Regions from separate parts of the Lentzea sp. NPDC020367 genome, predicted to be linked through region 1. Evidence: riboswitches for the same ligand, from Rfam matches in the RefSeq annotation. Region 1 holds a riboswitch; each other region holds the start of a gene.
What was found. A riboswitch is a leader RNA that binds a small molecule or an ion and turns the genes downstream of it on or off. The one in region 1 is predicted to bind glycine.
Positions count from the first base shown of each region.

Region 2: it holds a riboswitch for glycine, as region 1 does, so the genes downstream of both, gcvP (aminomethyl-transferring glycine dehydrogenase) here and gcvT (glycine cleavage system aminomethyltransferase GcvT) in region 1, are expected to answer to the same signal.
Region 3: it holds a riboswitch for glycine, as region 1 does, so the genes downstream of both, gcvH (glycine cleavage system protein GcvH) here and gcvT (glycine cleavage system aminomethyltransferase GcvT) in region 1, are expected to answer to the same signal.

Region 1 covers NZ_JBIRVV010000003.1:128,371-134,038, forward strand. Annotated here, with positions in the region: gene ACH413_RS12905 (hypothetical protein) at 1-638, shown strand, start outside; gene glyA (serine hydroxymethyltransferase) at 805-2,070, opposite strand; gene gcvT (glycine cleavage system aminomethyltransferase GcvT) at 2,084-3,178, opposite strand; glycine riboswitch at 3,275-3,366, opposite strand; glycine riboswitch at 3,367-3,457, opposite strand; gene ACH413_RS12920 (DUF3817 domain-containing protein) at 3,503-3,805, opposite strand; gene ACH413_RS12925 (hypothetical protein) at 3,820-4,188, opposite strand; gene ACH413_RS12930 (transcriptional regulator) at 4,361-4,852, opposite strand; gene ACH413_RS12935 (hypothetical protein) at 5,017-5,196, opposite strand; gene ACH413_RS12940 (CaiB/BaiF CoA-transferase family protein) at 5,533-5,668, opposite strand, start outside.
Region 2 covers NZ_JBIRVV010000006.1:122,184-127,851, forward strand. Annotated here, with positions in the region: gene ACH413_RS25700 (bifunctional nuclease family protein) at 1-182, shown strand, start outside; gene ACH413_RS25705 (MerR family transcriptional regulator) at 488-1,054, shown strand; gene ACH413_RS25710 (Clp protease N-terminal domain-containing protein) at 1,142-2,113, shown strand; glycine riboswitch at 2,170-2,265, shown strand; glycine riboswitch at 2,269-2,375, shown strand; gene gcvP (aminomethyl-transferring glycine dehydrogenase) at 2,424-5,315, shown strand; gene ACH413_RS25720 (hypothetical protein) at 5,361-5,543, opposite strand; gene ACH413_RS25725 (class I SAM-dependent methyltransferase) at 5,556-5,668, opposite strand, start outside.
Region 3 covers NZ_JBIRVV010000019.1:91,344-97,011, reverse strand. Annotated here, with positions in the region: gene ACH413_RS42715 (hypothetical protein) at 1-434, shown strand, start outside; gene ACH413_RS42710 (hypothetical protein) at 474-1,103, shown strand; gene ACH413_RS42705 (L-serine ammonia-lyase) at 1,090-2,454, opposite strand; gene gcvH (glycine cleavage system protein GcvH) at 2,483-2,866, opposite strand; glycine riboswitch at 2,931-3,023, opposite strand; gene ald (alanine dehydrogenase) at 3,249-4,361, shown strand; gene ACH413_RS42690 (TetR/AcrR family transcriptional regulator) at 4,416-5,096, opposite strand; gene ACH413_RS42685 (MFS transporter) at 5,106-5,668, opposite strand, start outside.

The DNA.
Region 1 (5,668 bases):
CCGCGGGACTGGCAGTTGTGCTGGGTCTGGGTGTCTGGAGCGCCACTGGCAGTGGCACGAACTCCAAGCCGGTGGCACAAACCGAAACCGATCTGGGCGTCCTCGGTGACTACGGCGACGTGGGTCAGCCCCCGGTACTCCAGGAGCCCGCGCAGGCCCCCGAAGCCCCAGTTCAGCAGCAGGCCCCGGAAGTTCCGGCCGCGCAGCCCCCGGCTGCACAGCCCCCCGCAGCAGCCCCCGTCAGCACGTTGAGGCTGGTCGGCAAGAGCGTGGACAAGATGGGTCAGGTCGTCCAGGACGGCGACGGCCGCACCCTTTACCGCTTCGACAAGGACGTCCCGAAGCCGGAAGGCAAGTCCAACTGCAACGACCAGTGCGCCGTGACGTGGCCGCCGCTGTTCGCGGACACGATCCCGCAGCTGGAAGGCGTCGACTCCAAGCTGGTCTCGCTGATCACCCGCGCTGACGGCAAGAAGCAGGTCGCCATCGACGGCTGGGGTCTCTACACGTACTCGAAGGACCCGGCGCCGGGCAAGTGGGCCGGCCAGGGCATCGGCGGCACGTGGTTCGTGATCCAGCCCAACGGCAAGCGCAACGTCGAGTGCCTCCCGCCTGGTGTGACGGCTCCGGCTGCGTAACCCCACAGCATCCCGTTAGGACGGTCCATCTGAGACACACATCACCCTGACACGGTGAAACCCCGGCCCTGGGGAAGGGGCCGGGGTTCCCGTCGTTTCGCTCCAGGGTCACGAAAGCCGAAGGGGCGCCACCGGATCTCCGGTGGCGCCCCTTCGGTTTCTCAGCTCAGAGCGTGGAGTACAGCGGGTGCTTCGCCGCCAGCACCTCGACGCGCGCACGCAGTTCGTCGATCGCCGCGCCCGGCTTCAGTGCCTCCGCGATCACGTCGGCGACCTCGGTGAAGTCCACCTCGCCGAACCCGCGGGTGGCCAGCGCGGGCGTACCGATCCGCAGACCGGACGTCACCATCGGCGGACGCGGGTCGTTCGGAACGGCGTTGCGGTTGACCGTGATGCCGATCTGGTGCAGCACGTCCTCGGCCTGCTTGCCGTCGAGCTCGGAGTTGACCAGGTCGACGAGGACCAGGTGCACGTCGGTGCCCCCGGTCAGCACCTTCACGCCGGCCGCGGCGACGTCCGCCTGCGACAGACGCTCGGCCAGGATCCGCGAACCCTCCAGCGTGCGACGCTGACGGTCGGCGAACTCCGGCGAGGCGGCGTGCTTGAACGCCACGGCCTTCGCCGCGATGACGTGCTCCAGCGGACCGCCCTGCTGGCCGGGGAACACCGCCGAGTTGATCTTCTTCGCGATGTCGGCGTCGTTCGACAGGATCACGCCACCACGGGGACCGCCGAGGGTCTTGTGCGTCGTGGTCGTCGTGACGTGCGCGTGCGGCACGGGCGACGGGTGCAGGTCGGCGGCGACGAGGCCGGCGAAGTGCGCCATGTCGACCATCAGGTAGGCCTCGACCGAGTCCGCGATGCGGCGGAACTCGGCGAAGTCCAGCTGGCGCGGGTAGGCGGACCAGCCGGCCACGATCAGCTTCGGGCGGTGCTCGGTCGCCAGGCGCTCGACCTCGGCCATGTCGACGCGGCCGTCGGAGTCCGCGACGTGGTACGGCACGACGTTGTAGAGCTTGCCGGAGAAGTTGATGCGCATGCCGTGCGTCAGGTGGCCGCCGTGCGCGAGGTCCAGGCCCAGGATCGTGTCGCCGGGCTGGAGCAGCGCGAACATCGCGGCCGCGTTGGCCTGCGCGCCCGAGTGCGGCTGGACGTTCGCGAAGCCCGCGCCGAAGAGCGACTTGATGCGCTCGATGGCGAGCCGCTCGACGACGTCCACGTGCTCGCAGCCGCCGTAGTAGCGGCGGCCGGGGTACCCCTCGGCGTACTTGTTCGTGAGGACGGAGCCCTGGGCCTGCAACACCGACACGGGCGTGAAGTTCTCCGAGGCGATCATCTCGAGAGTGCCCTGCTGGCGCGCCAACTCGGCCGCAACGGCTTCGGCGACCTCGGGGTCGTACTCCGCGAGGGAAGCGTTGAACTGGTCGGACATCTGGAGAATCTCCCTACTTGGCGCGCTTGTAGAACGGAAGTGCGACGACCTCGACCGGCTGCTTCTTGCCGCGGACGTCGACCAGCAGTGGGGTGCCGGGCTCGGCACTGGCCCGTGACACGTAGGCCATGGCGACGGAGTAGCCGAGGGTCGGGGACAGCGCGCCCGACGTCACCTCGCCCACGACCTCGTCGCCGTTGAGCACCGCGTAACCGTGGCGCGGGGCACGGCGTTCGGGCGTCTTCAGTCCGACCAGGACCGAGTCCACCCCGGACTCGGCGACCTTGGCCAGCGCGTCGCGGCCCACGAAGTCGCCGGGCTTGTCGAGCTTCACGACACGGCCCAGGTTCGCGTTGTACGGCGTCAGCGACGTCGTGAGCTCGTTGCCGTACAAGGGCATTCCGGCTTCGAGGCGCAACGTGTCGCGGCAGCCGAGACCGCACGGCTTGAGCTCGTGCGCCTCGCCCGCGGACAGCAGCGCGGCCCAGACGGCCGGCGCGTCGGCGGGTGCGACGAAGAGCTCGAAGCCCTCCTCGCCCGTGTAACCCGTGCGCGCGAGCAACGCGTCGACTCCGGCCACGGTGGAAGGGTACGAGGCGTAGTACTTGACTGACGCCAGGTCCGTCTCGGTCAGGCCGGAGAGGATCTCAACGGACTTCGGGCCCTGGATCGCGATCAACGCGTAGTCGGTCGACTTGTCGGTGACGACGGTGTCGAACCCGGCTGCGCGCTCGACCAGGGCCTCAGCCACGACGGCGGCGTTGGAGGCGTTCGCGACGACCATGAACTCCTGGTCGCCCAGGCGGTACACGATCAGGTCGTCGAGCACGCCGCCGTCGGCCTGGGTGATCATCGTGTAGCGGGCCTTGCCGACGGCCAGCGCGGAGATGTGCCCGACCAGCGCGTAGTCGAGGGCCTCGCCCGCCTGCGGTCCGGTCAGGACGATCTCACCCATGTGCGTGAGGTCGAACAGGCCAGCGGTGGTGCGCACGGCGTGGTGCTCGGCGAGTTCGGACGAGTAGCGCAGCGGCATCCGCCAGCCCGCGAAGTCGGTGAACATCGCGCCGAGCTGCTCGTGCTCGGCGTTCAGAGGCGTGAGGCGGGACATCAGAACGCTCCTCCAGGGTGCGCCGAAGAGCCGGACGCGGCCGGCTGAGGCATCAGAAGAATGACACGATCCATCGGAGACTCCTCACTAGAGCGAGCCTCCCCCTCTGTCATGAGCCTGAGAGCTTCACCACCGAAGTGGCTTGCACCGTGGGCGAGGCTGCCGAGCAGCCTGCTTTCCAGAGTTGCCTTCGTCGCGCGGTACCTGTGCCTGAGAGATTCCGGGGAGGGATTGCTCCTTCGGCGCCCCTGCTGGAGGGGTCTCTTCCGCGCGACATCGACGGCCGTGTTCAGTTGGTAGCCCCAGACGCTAGCAGGCCAAACGTCACAGCGGCACGCCCTGCGCCGTCTTCTCGACCACCTTGCGCTCCGCCCAGAAGGACAGGAACGGGACCGTGCCGGCGAGCAGCACCAGCAGGGTGCCCTTGATCGACCAGCGCAGCTTCAGCGCCAGGTCGACGGAAATCACCAGGTAGATGGCGTAGAGGAAGCCGTGGATCGGGCCGACGACCTTCATCGCGCCGCCCATGTCCGCGGCGTACTTGAGCACCATGGCCACGACCAGGAGCAGCAGGAAGACTCCGACCACGTAAGCCATGACCCTGAACCGGGTCAACGCACCCTTCATCTGCCCGCCTTCGCTCAACGACCGTCCCGCGCGTTGAGGTTCGCGAGCATGCGGTTGTAGGCCGCGAGCTCCGCGTCTTCTTCGTCGTCGAACTGCTCGACAGGCGCGGGTTTGACGGCGACAACGGTAGCCATCGGCTCCAGAGCAGGCGCAACCGGATCCTCGTCACGGCGCTGACGTGCCAGCCGACGGAACCGCCACACCATGAAGAGAGGGAAGAGGCCGAAGAGCGGCCACTGGAGCACGTACCCGAGGTTCTGGAACGTGCCGCTGGCGGACTCGAAGCGCTGCCACTGCCACCAGGCGAGTCCGCAACAGGCGACCAGCGCCGCCAGACAGGCGAACGCGATCAGCACACGTTGGGGAGTAAGGAGGCCGCGCACGACCTCCACACTACTTGGGTGGGTCTCCGGAAGGAGACCGCCCCGTGGGGTGTGAGGGCCTCGGCCCTCAGCGGAAAAACGGCGAACGAACGTTGGCGAGCGCGCCCCGCACGAGCGCGCGTGCCCGTTCAACGAATGGATACAGGGCTGCCGCCTCCGACAGCCCGGTCCACTACGCCACGCCGTCCCGGCGCTGCCTCTGCAGACGAGCAACGCACCAGGCCGCGGCGGAGCCACGACGAAGGTGCTGGAGAACCGTCATCGGTCCCAGGCGCCTCCCGAGATCGGCAGGAGACAGGCCGGCCGCGCGGTAGTCGAGCGCGCGCTGGTCCAACGGGCTGATGCCCGCGTCCCACCACTGCTCGGCCTCGGCGACGTCGCCCACCAGCTGCCAGTAGCTCGCCGCGGCGGCGAGCAGTGCCTCGGGTGCCTCCGGCGCCCGCTTGCGCATCGCGGCCACGTAGGCCGGATCCGCCGAGTCGACCTTGACCAAGCCACGCGACCCACTCCTGCCTCCCCGCTGCACGGGGATGCCTGGCGCCGAGGGGGGAGCCTCCGCGAGCCACGCGTTCTTGATCCGGTTCACCTCCTGCATCTCTGCGTCATCAGACCGTTCAGCCGCCCACTGCTGCAACAGCTCGTGGACCCCGGAGTCCTCGACCATATGTGCCTCCTCGTCGGTCGGGGATCGGCCATTGCAGCGGAAGGTATTCGGTAGGTCTGACAATCGCCAGACCCTGAATCCCCAGAACACCCGTTACCAGTGCGTGATTGGCCTCATTCCACCCATCCGGCTCAACGCAGACGGCCGAAGATCACCCAACGTCACTAGCTGAGCGGGGTGGCCGTGCCGAAGAGGCTCCTGATGAAGGTGATGATCGACTCCGCGCCCTGACGCAGCCAGCCGAGAACCTGCTGCACCGCCGAGGCGGACTGCTCGGGCTGGGTGATCAGGAGGAACAGCACCAGCGCGACGCCCGCCAGCACTAGCACCTTCTTGAGGTTCACAGGTACCTCTCCGTCCGTGTGGTTCACCGGTCAGGCGGCGGACCGCCCGTGTCACCCGTCATGGTCCCTCATTCACCCTTGCGATGAACAACGACCACGCCCAACTCGTCCCAGGATCTACCTGGGACGCACGCCTGCGTGACGGCCAATGTCACCCGAATGGCGGCTAAAGAGGGGCCTCAACAGCGCCGATGTCCTGGGCACGAGGTGAACACGGACTCCCTCGCATCCCACAGCTTGGAAGAGAGACTGTTGCACCGGGGCTCACCCGGATGCCGAACTCACCCCATCACGCACCGTCACGCCTTCGTGGCGCTATTAATGCGCGTCCGAGCATTATCCAATTACTCCAGACCGCCGCAGTTCCATAATTCGATCGGCCGCCACACCCATGTCGGCAAGCACTTCCCCGGTGTTCGTTCCGGGCGAAACAGGAGCCGTGGGAACCGCCGCGGGAGTGCGGTCGAACCGG
Region 2 (5,668 bases), on a different contig from region 1:
CCGCGCGGCCGTCCGACTCGGTGGCGCTGGCGTTGCGCGTCGGCGTGCCCATCCACGCCGAGGAGTCCGTCCTGGCCGAGGCGGGCCTCATCATCCCGGACGAGCAGGAGGACGAGGTGGAGAAGTTCCGCGAGTTCCTCGACTCCGTGTCCCCTGAAGACTTCAGAGGCGCGGACACCTGAGTTTTCAAGGGTGTCGCACTCCGTCTCGTATGGACCGTGAGTCAGTTCGTTTGGATGTCCCTCGATCGGACTACTTACGGTCGTTTTAATCGCTAAACGATCACTAAACGTCACCTGAACGTCCCGTTTCGGGTGACGGCATGACTCTCCACTTGAGGTTGAGGGTCGCCTCTCCCCGCGCGTCGCGTTGACCTGCCCTCGGACCGGTCCTACCGTCGAACTCGAGTGGACGTCGCTGGTTCGCGCGAGCTGACGTAGCGGCTTGACGGTCATGAGTTTCGTGGCCGTTCCGAGGGGAGGCAGGCGTGGTCGAGGAAGCGCCCTTGAGGGCCGAATCCGGGCTGCAGGGTGAACTGTTCCCGGACTCCTCGCTGCCGGACGAGCTCGTCGGTTACCGAGGACCCGCGGCGTGTCAGATCGCGGGGATCACGTACCGGCAGCTCGACTACTGGGCAAGGACCGGGCTGGTCGCGCCGACGATAAGGATGGCGCACGGCTCCGGGAGCCAGAGGCTGTACTCCTTCAAGGACATCCTGGTGCTCAAGGTCGTGAAGCGGCTGCTGGACACCGGTGTCTCCCTGCAGAACATCAGGGTCGCGGTCGACCACCTGCGGCGCCGCGGCGTGCAGGACCTGGCGCGCATCACGCTGTTCTCCGACGGCACCACCGTCTACGAGTGCACCTCGCCGGAAGAGGTCGTCGATCTGCTGCAGGGCGGTCAGGGCGTGTTCGGCATCGCGGTCAGCGGTGCGATGCGCGAGATCTCCGGCACGATCCACGAGTTCCCGGCCGAACGTGCGGACGGCGTCGAGATCGCCCCGATGACCGAGGACGAGCTGACCCGCCGGCGTCGCGAGCGCGCCACCGGCTGACCGGTTTGGGAAACGTGGCCGACTGGCGCCGTGGGATGGCCGGTCGGCGGCAGCGACCAGACCGCATCGGTCCCTAGCGTTCCCCGCATGACGATCACCCCCTCCTACCAGGTCGTGAAGGTGCTGGAAGCGGCGGCGCAGCGCGCGCTTCGGCTGGAGTTCGGCTTCCTCGGCACCGAGAACCTGCTGATCTCGCTGATCGACACCATCGGACCCGGCCGCAAGCTCGGCGTGAAGTCGCTGCGGGCCCAGGCGATGGCGCGGGGGGCCGAGCACTGGGCCGACGACGACGGTGGCGTCGTTCCCGAGGCTCATCCGGACGTCACGGCGTTGCTGAACGTCGCCTGCGACCGCCTGGTCATCGAGACCGTGCCGCCCGTCAGCCGTGCGCTGGAGGAGTGTCTGCTCGCGGCGGCCGCCCGGGCCGGCGACGGCGTGCTGACCACGACCCACCTCTCCCTCGCGTTGCTGGAGCAGGGTTCCGGACGTGCCGCCGACCTGTTCGTGCTGCGCGGAGTGGACGTCGACGCGATGGCCGCCGCTGTGCGGGCGGATGCCGCGCGAACCCACGCGGAGGTCGAGGAAGCGCCCGCCGTGCGGTTGCTGCGCAAGGCGGGAGCGTTGGAGGGTGAGTCCGGCGGCGGGTACGTGCGCTGGCTGGTGCGGTGGGTCGCGCGCGGCCAGGGGCTGGGCGGGCCGGTGCTGACCGTCGTGCGCAACGAGGCCGGACGGCTGGCCGTGGCCGCGAGGCGAGAAGTGTCGTCTCGCGACCTGGTGGAGGCGGTGCTGGCGGTCGACCGCCAGTTGACGGTGGCAGGCAGGAGGCTGAAGCCGGAGTTCGAGTCGGGCGGGGCGGCGGCGTTGCGCGAGGCGGGGATCGACCTGGCCGCGTTGCCCGTCAGCGGCGGCAAGGTGGAGCGTGCGATGGAACGGGCGAAGCTCGTCGCCGCCCGGCGCGGAGACGCGGTCGTGGGCACCGCGCACCTGCTCGTGGCGCTGCGCGACGACCCGGCGGACCCCGTTGCGGAGGTGCTCGCCGGTCTTGGCACTGAGATGTAGGTCGCGTCCCTGGGGACTAGCGGGGCTGCCTGCGGGTATTCTTCTCGGGTAGTCGCTGAACTCAGGCGGGAGAGACCGGGTTTCGAGCCCGGCGCCGAAGGAGCAAGTCCCTCCCCGGGAACCTCTCAGGCATCCAGGACCGCCGAGCGAGACGCCTCTGGAAAGTGGATCACCAGGATTTTTCTGGGGATCCCGCCGACGGTGAAAGCCCATCCTTACCGGTGGGTGAACCTCTCAGGCGCCCTTCGGGGTACGGACAGAGCGGGGAGGGCACCAGGACACGTGTGCCCGCAGCCCCCGGAGGCGTTTGATGACGCAGGACCGCATTCCGCTCGCAGCTCTCGAGCACGGCACCCCGTTCGCCGACCGCCACGTCGGTCCGCGCCCCGCCGAACTCGCGCGCATCCTCGACGTCATCGGCGTCGGGTCGCTCGAGGAGCTGGCGCAGCACGCGGTGCCTTCGTCGATCCACGAGCGCGATCTCGTGCTGGACCTGCCCGACCCGGCCACCGAGACCGAGGCGCTGGCCGAACTGCGTGAGCTCGCCTCGCGGAACCGCCCGATGACGCAGATGATCGGCCTCGGCTACTACGACACCGTGACGCCGGGCGTGATCCTGCGCAACGTGCTCGAGTCGCCCGCCTGGTACACCGCGTACACGCCGTACCAGCCGGAGATCTCGCAGGGCCGTCTCGAGGCGCTGCTGAACTTCCAGACCATGGTCGGCGACCTGACCGGCCTGCCGACCGCGAACGCGTCCATGCTGGACGAGTCGACCGCCGCCGCCGAGGCGATGACGCTGGTGCGCCGCGCGGGCAAGTCCAAGTCGAACAAGTTCGTCATCGACGCCGACACGCTGCCGCAGACGCTGGCCGTCATCGAGACGCGCGCCGAGCCGCTGGGCATCGAGATCGTCGTCGCCGACCTGTCGCAGGGCATCGAGGGCCTGGGCCTCGGCGGCGACTTCTACGGCGTACTGCTGTCCTACCCCGGCGCCTCCGGTGTCGTGCGCGACCAGGCCGCGTTGATCGAGGAGATCCACGCCGCCGGTGCGCAGGCCGTCGTCGTCGCCGACCTGCTGGCGCTGACGCTGCTGCGCGCGCCGGGCGAGATCGGCGCGGACGTCGTCGTCGGCACCACGCAGCGCTTCGGCGTGCCCATCGGCTTCGGTGGCCCGCACGCCGGCTACATGGCCGTCCGGTCCGGCCTGGAGCGTCAGCTGCCCGGCCGTCTGGTCGGTGTCTCCGTCGACTCCGACGGCTCGCTGGCCTACCGCCTCGCGCTGCAGACGCGTGAGCAGCACATCCGCCGTGAGAAGGCCACGTCGAACATCTGCACCGCGCAGGTTCTTCTGGCCGTGATCGCGTCCATGTACGCCGTCTACCACGGTCCCGAGGGCCTGCGGTCGATCGCGACCCGCGTGCACCGCCTGGCCACCGTGCTCGCCACGGGCCTGTGCGAGGCCGGTCTCGACGTCGTGCACGGCGAGTTCTTCGACACCGTCCAGGTCCGCGTCGAGGGCCAGGCCGCCGCTGTCGTCGAGAAGGCGCGTGAGGCCGGCATCAACCTCCGCAAGGTCGACGACGACGTCGTGGCAATCGCTTGCGACGAGAAGACCACGCGCGCGCACATCGTCGCCGTGTGGAACGCCTTCGGTGTCACCGGGTCCGATGTGGACGCGATCGACGCCGACACCGCCGACGGCATCCCGGGCGACCTGCGCCGCACCTCGGACTACCTGACGCACCCGGTCTTCCACGCGCACCGCTCCGAGACCGCGCTGCTGCGCTACCTGCGCGCGCTGTCCGACAAGGACGTCGCGCTGGACCGCAGCATGATCCCGCTGGGCTCGTGCACGATGAAGCTGAACGCCACCGCGGAGATGGAGTCCATCACGTGGCCGGAGTTCTCGACGCTGCACCCGTTCGCGCCCGCCGAGGACGCCGCCGGTCTGCTGAAGATCGTGTCCGACCTGGAGGAGTGGCTCGCCGAGGTCACCGGCTACGACGCGGTGTCGTTGCAGCCCAACGCCGGTTCGCAGGGTGAGTTCGCCGGTCTGCTGGCGATCCGCGCCTACCACCGCGCCAACGGCAACGCCGACCGCGACGTCTGCCTGATCCCGTCGTCCGCGCACGGCACCAACGCCGCGTCCGCCGTCATGGCCGGCATGCGCGTCGTCGTCGTGAAGTGCGACGACAAGGGCAACATCGACATGGGCCACCTGCGTTCGACGGTCGCCGAGCACGCCGACGACCTCGCCGCGATCATGATCACCTACCCGTCGACCCACGGCGTGTACGAGGACACCGTCCGCGAGGTCTGCGGCCTGGTCCACGACGCGGGCGGCCAGGTGTACGTCGACGGCGCGAACCTCAACGCGTTGATCGGCCTGGCCCGCTACGGCAAGTTCGGCTCGGACGTCTCGCACCTGAACCTGCACAAGACGTTCTGCATCCCGCACGGCGGCGGTGGCCCCGGCGTCGGCCCGATCGGCGTGAAGTCCCACCTCGCCCCGTTCCTGCCGAACCACCCACTGCAGCCGACCGCGGGACCGGCCACCGGTGTCGGCCCGATCTCCGGCGCCCCGTGGGGTTCCGCGTCGATCCTGCCGATCTCGTGGGCGTACGTGCGCATGATGGGCGGCGACGGCCTGCGCCGCGCCACCCTGACCGCCGTGGCGGCCGCCAACTACGTCGCACGGCGCCTGGACGAGCACTACCCGGTCCTCTACACCGGCGAGGGCGGCTTCGTGGCCCACGAGTGCATCCTCGACCTGCGCCCGATCACCAAGGCCACCGGCGTGACGGTGGACGACGTGGCCAAGCGTCTCGCCGACTACGGCCTGCACGCCCCGACCATGTCGTTCCCGGTCGCCGGCACCCTGATGGTCGAGCCGACCGAGTCCGAGGACCTGGCCGAGATCGACAGGTTCATCGACGCCATGATCGCCATCAAGCACGAGATCGACCGCGTCGGCGCCGGCGACTGGCCCGTCGAGGACAACCCGCTGCGCAACGCCCCGCACACCGCGGCCTGCGTGACCGTCGGCGAGTGGAACCACCCGTACACCCGCGAGGAGGCCGTGTACCCGGCCGGTACCGGTGCTCCGAAGATCTGGCCGCCCGTCCGCCGCATCGACGGCGCGAAGGGCGACCGCAACCTGGTCTGCTCCTGCCCGCCGCTCGAGGCGTACAGCAGCTGATCTAGGGCTGGTGAAACGGGCGCACTCGGGGGTGCGCCCGTTTTTCTACGCTCCGACCGGGCAGGCCTCGTCGCCGCAGTTCTCGTCGGCGCTGATGCCGGGCTTGTTCACGTCGTGCTCGAACGCGAAGTGGAAGCAGTCGGGATGCATCCGCTCGAACAGCTCGAAGTCTTCCCGTTCCAGCTCGACCGTCTCGCCACACCGCTGACACGTCTGTTCTTCTGACACGCGCAAATGGTCTCACCCGCGCCGTGCGAACAGGACCGCGCCGTCGTCGCCGAGCAACCACTGCGCCTCCACGGTGAACCCGGCCTCCCGCAGCCATTCCGCCACCCGCTCGGGCTTGCGCAGAT
Region 3 (5,668 bases), on a different contig from region 1:
GGGTGCTCGATCTGCTGGAACGGGACCCGGACAGCCGGCTCACCCAGGGTCTGACGTGGGCCAACCTGCCCGCCTGGCCGGAAGCCGAACGCATCGCGCTGCGCTCGAGACTCACCGAGATCATCGTCCGCGCGTCGGACAGCGCTGACCTGGACGAACTGGTCCAGGCCGCCGCGCAGATGGACGAGGACCTGACGCCGTGGCTGCCCGTCGTCGACGGTCTCCCGGACGCCGCCGTCGCGGAGCTCGCTCACAAGTGGTCGTACGACTTCCTGAGCGGCGGCGACCCGTGCGACGGGGGCTGGTTGCGCTGGGACGAACCGGCTGCGCCGATCCGGAGCTGGCTGCTCACCCCAGCGCTGCGCGACCGTCTGTCCGGAATGGACAACGAGGTCGCGCAGTACGCGGTGATGCAGATCGACGCGCTTGCCTGACGCTCTATTTCGCTTGCCGCAGCTGCTTAGGCTGAGTGCGTGAAGTGTTGTGGACGCGTCCTGACCGAGGCAGATCTGACGCTGCTCGACGGGGATCCCGAACTGGTTTCGGACGACCTCCTGCTGAACTTCGTCTGGCACCCTCCCGGCTGCTTCGACGAGGACGAGTACGAGGCCGCCTGGCGGCGGCTCGCGTACCGGGTGGTCCAGGTGATGGAGGACGATCCGCACGCCTCGCTCGCCGAGGGACTGGCGTTGGCGAGACCCTTCACCTGGCCGGAGAACGAGCGGGCGGCCCTGCGCGCGCAGCTGACCGGCGCCATCCGGCGTGCTGCCGGGGACGACGAGCGCTGGCCCGCGCTGGACGCGTTGTTCCAGACCGCCGCGCTTCTGGACGAGAGCCTGACCCCGTGGCTGCGCCTGGTCGACACGTTCCCCGACGAGGTGGTCGTGCACCTCGTCAGGGAGTGGACGTCCGCCGTTCAGTGCACCACCAAGGGCGACTACGGCAGCCTGCTCGTCTGGCAGAACCCCACGCCCGGTGAGGAGATGCGGGAGTGGCTGTTCCGCCCCGCCCTGCGCGACCGTCTGTCCGGAGTGGACAGCGAGGCCGCGCAGGACGCGTTCCTGCACGTCGACTGGTTCGCGGAGGAGTTCAGCACTCGATGACGTTCACGGCGAGTCCGCCGCGAGCCGTCTCCTTGTACTTCACCGACATGTCCTTGCCGGTGTCCCGCATAGTCTTGATGACCTTGTCCAACGACACGAAGTGCGAACCGTCACCGCGCAAAGCCATGCGCACAGCCGTGATGGCCTTGATGGACGCGACGGCGTTGCGTTCGATGCACGGAATCTGCACCAGACCGCCGATCGGGTCGCACGTCAGGCCGAGGTTGTGCTCCATGGCGATCTCGGCGGCGTTCTCGACCTGCTCGGGGGTGCCGCCGAGCACCTCGGCGAGGCCACCGGCGGCCATCGAGCAGGCCGAGCCGACCTCGCCCTGGCAGCCGACCTCGGCGCCGGAGATCGACGCGTTCTCCTTGAACAGCACCCCGATCGCGCCTGCCGTCAGCAGGAACCGGACCACGCCGTCGTCGGAGGCTCCCGGCACGAACTTCGTGTAGTAGTGCAGGACCGCCGGGACGATGCCGGCCGCGCCGTTGGTCGGCGCGGTGACCACACGGCCGCCTGCCGCGTTCTCCTCGTTGACGGCCAGCGCGAAGAGGGTCACCCAGTCCATGACCCGCAACGGGTCGGTGACGAAGTGCTCCTTCTCCAGCGTCTTGCGCATCTCGGCGGCACGGCGGCGGACCTTCAGGCCGCCGGGCAGGACGCCGTGCTCGTTGCAGCCGCGTTCGACGCACTCCTGCATGACGTGCCAGATGTGCAGAAGTCCTTGGCGGACCTCGGCTTCGGTGCGCCACGACAGCTCGTTGGCCATCATGATCTCGCTGATCGACAGGCCGGTCTCGCGGCACCGCGCGAGGAGCTCGTCGCCGGTCAGGAACGGGTGGGCCAACGGCGTCGAGTCCGGCTTGATCCGGTCGGTGCCCGATGCGTTCTCGTCGACGACGAACCCGCCGCCGATCGAGTAGTAGACGGCGTGCTCGACCGACTTGCCGTCCGCGAACGCCTCGAAGCTCATCCCGTTGGGGTGCAACGGGAGTGACTTGCGGCGGTGCATGACGAGGTCGCGGTCGTGCACGAAGTCGATCTCGTGCGCGCCGCCGAGCTTGAGCCGTTTGCTGGAGACGATCTCCTCGACGCGGTGGGCCGCGGCCGTGGGGTCGACTTCTTCCGGATGATTGCCTTCCAGGCCCAGGAACACGGCCTTGGGGCTGCCGTGGCCGTGGCCGGTCGCACCGAGCGAGCCGAACAGCTCGACGTGCACGCGGTCCACTTCGGACACGCTCGCGCCGAGCTTCTCGACGAACATCGCGGCCGCGCGCATCGGTCCGACCGTGTGTGAACTGGACGGTCCGATGCCGACGGAGAACAGGTCGAAAACGCTGATCGCCACTGATCAGTCCCTCGTGGTGGTGGAGCGGTCAGTCAGACTTGGTGAGTTCGGCGTACTTGGCCGCCGTGAGGAGGTTCTCGGCCGACTCGACGCGGACCTTGAACAACCAGCCGGCGCCGTACGGGTCGCTGTTCACGATCGCCGGGTCGTCCACGACAGCGCTGTTGACCTCGATCACCTCACCGGTGACGGGCGAGAACAGGTCGCTGACGGACTTGGTGGACTCCAGCTCGCCGCAGACCGCGTTGGTGACGACCTTGGCACCGACCTCTGGCAACTGGACGAAGACGATGTCGCCGAGCGCGTCAGCGGCGTACTCGGTGATTCCGCAGGTCAGCGGGTCCTGAGTGCCCGGCGTCCAGTCGACCCACTCGTGCTCGGCGGTGTAGAGCAGGTTCTCGGGGAACTCCACGGCGACGACTCCTCTGGCTGTGACGGGTCAGGAAACTTGCGCCCCCTCCGCCGTGCAGAGTTGCCTACCCCGAGCGGTCTTGCTGCCTGAGAGTGTGCGGGAGCTTGCCCCTTCGGCGCCCCGACCGGTTCGTCGAGGTCTCTCCCACTCGGGTTCTGACGCTTGCGCGCCGCGGCCGGTGTTCAGTTCTCGGCGCGAACGCTATGTGCGGCCCCCGCCGAGTGTCAACGCGGGACGGTCGAGCGGAACGCGAACGAGGCTCAGGTCGCTCTGTCCTAGATGAACAACCAGAGGGTTACCGGATAGTGCGATCCGCACAGTGACATGACCTTCCGACTGGCCCACATTATGAGATGTCGGCCCACCGAACGGAGGAGTCATCGTGCGGATCGCAGTTCCTCGCGAGATCAAGAACCACGAGTACCGCGTCGCTCTCACGCCTGCCGGTGCGCACGAACTGACCAGTCGCGGCCACGACGTGTACGTCGAGCAGGGCGCCGGTCTCGGTTCCGCGATCACCGACGAGGAGTACCTCGCCGCGGGCGCCAAGATCCTCCCGACCGCCGACGACGTGTGGGCGGAAGGTGACCTGGTTCTCAAGGTCAAGGAGCCGATCGCCGAGGAGTACCCCCGTCTCCGCGCCGGCCAGACCCTCTTCACGTACCTGCACCTCGCCGCCGACAAGCCGCTGACCGAGGCGCTGCTGGCGTCCGGCACCACGGCCATCGCCTACGAGACCGTGCAGCTCCCGAACCGCTCGCTGCCGCTGCTCGCCCCGATGTCCGAGGTCGCGGGCCGGCTGGCCCCGCAGGTCGGTGCGTTCGCGCTGATGAAGCCCTCCGGCGGCCGTGGCGTGCTGCCCGGCGGCGTCCCCGGTGTCGCCCCGGCCCGCGTGGTCGTCATCGGCGGTGGCGTGGCCGGCGTCAACGCCGCCACCATCGCCGTCGGCATGGGCGCGGACGTGCAGATCCTCGACACCAACGTCGACCGCCTGCGCCAGATCGACGCCCAGTTCCAGGGCCGCCTGCGCACGCTCGCCTCGAACTCGTTCGCCATCGAGCAGGCCGTCCGCGAGGCCGACCTGGTCATCGGCGCCGTGCTCGTCCCCGGTGCCGCTGCCCCGAAGCTCGTGTCGAACGCGCTCGTCGCCGACATGAAGCCGGGTTCGGTGCTCGTCGACATCGCCATCGACCAGGGCGGTTGCTTCGAGGACTCCCGCGCCACCACGCACGCCGACCCGACCTACGAGGTCCACAACTCGGTGTTCTACTGCGTGGCGAACATGCCGGGCGCCGTCCCGCGCACCTCGACCTACGCGCTGACCAACGTGACGCTGCCGTACGCGGTCGCGCTGGCCGACAAGGGCTGGGAGAAGGCGCTCAAGGACGACCGTTCGCTCGCCCTGGGCCTGAACGTCCACGCCGGCCTGCTGACCAACGGCCCGGTGGCCGAGGCGACCGGCCTCGCGCACACGCCGCTGGAGACCGTCGTCTAAAGCCAACTGAATGAATGAGGCCCCCGCACGCGTCAATCGCTGCGGGGGTTTCGCCTATCTGAGGGCGGCGACGCGCGCCTTGATGCCGTCGATCACGCAGTCCAGGCCGAACTCGAACTGCCCCTCCAGCGACCACACCGCCGGGTTGTCCAGCATCTCGACGTAGCGGGGGTGCTTCTCGCGGTACAGGTCGGCGATCTTGCCCAGGTCCGGCGGCGGCTTGTCCATCCTGCCCCGCCCGGCGAAGTTCACCTCGGCGATCGCGAACCCCATGACGTAGCTCGACACCGTGGACGCCGACAGCGCCGCCTCGGCCATCGACAGACCGGCCGCCCGCATGGGTTCGAGCAACGAGTCCGCCATCGCCACGGAGTTCGGGCCGATCGTGGTGTGCTCCCCGATGGCACGCACCCACCACGGGTGCTTCTGCGCGAGATGACGCAGCGTGTGCATCATCCCGCGCAGCGCGGGCTCCCACTCGGCGTCGGGTTCCGGCAGGTCGAACTCGCCGTAGATCTCGTCCAGGCAGAGCTCGATCAACGCGTCCTTCGTCGGCACGTGCCAGTACAGCGACATCGGCGCCGCGCCGAGCTGCGCGGCGAGGTTGCGCATGGACAGCTTCTGCATGCCGTGCTCGTCCAGCAGCTCCAGTGCCTTGCGGACGATCGCCTCACGGCTCAGACCGAGGGGCTGCCCGCTGCCGGGCCTGGGCTTGCTGAACCAGACGCTCTCCACAAGGCGATCCTAGGCACGCCGCAGCAGCACGCTGGCCACAACACCTCCCAGGAACACGGCGATCGCACCGATCACGAGGCTCACGCTCATGCCGTTGGAGAACGCCTCGCGCACGACCGTGATGTCCGCACCGCTGTGCAAGGCCTCACTCAGTGATCGCCCTGGAACGCCGTCCGGCAACGAGGCCACGAACCTTGCCGACAGCAACGCACCGAGCACCGCGATGCCGAACGAGGAACCCAGTTCCGTCAGCGTGCCGGACAGCCCGGACGCGATGCCGGCGCGTTCCGGCGGGATCGAGCCCATCAGCGCGTTGACCGCGACCGGTTGGGACACACCGACACCCACGCCGATGAGGATCAGCCCGGCCAGCGTCGGCGGGTAGGTCGTGCCGATCGACAGCAACGCCACGCCGCCCGCGACGATCGTCATGCCGAGCAGCATCGCCCTGCCCGCGCCGAGCTTCATCACAAGCTGTCCCAACGTGTTGCTGGTGACGAGCAACGCGATCGCCATCGGCGCCACACGCACGCCGGCCTCCAGCGGGCTGTAGCCGAGCACGCCCTGAAGGT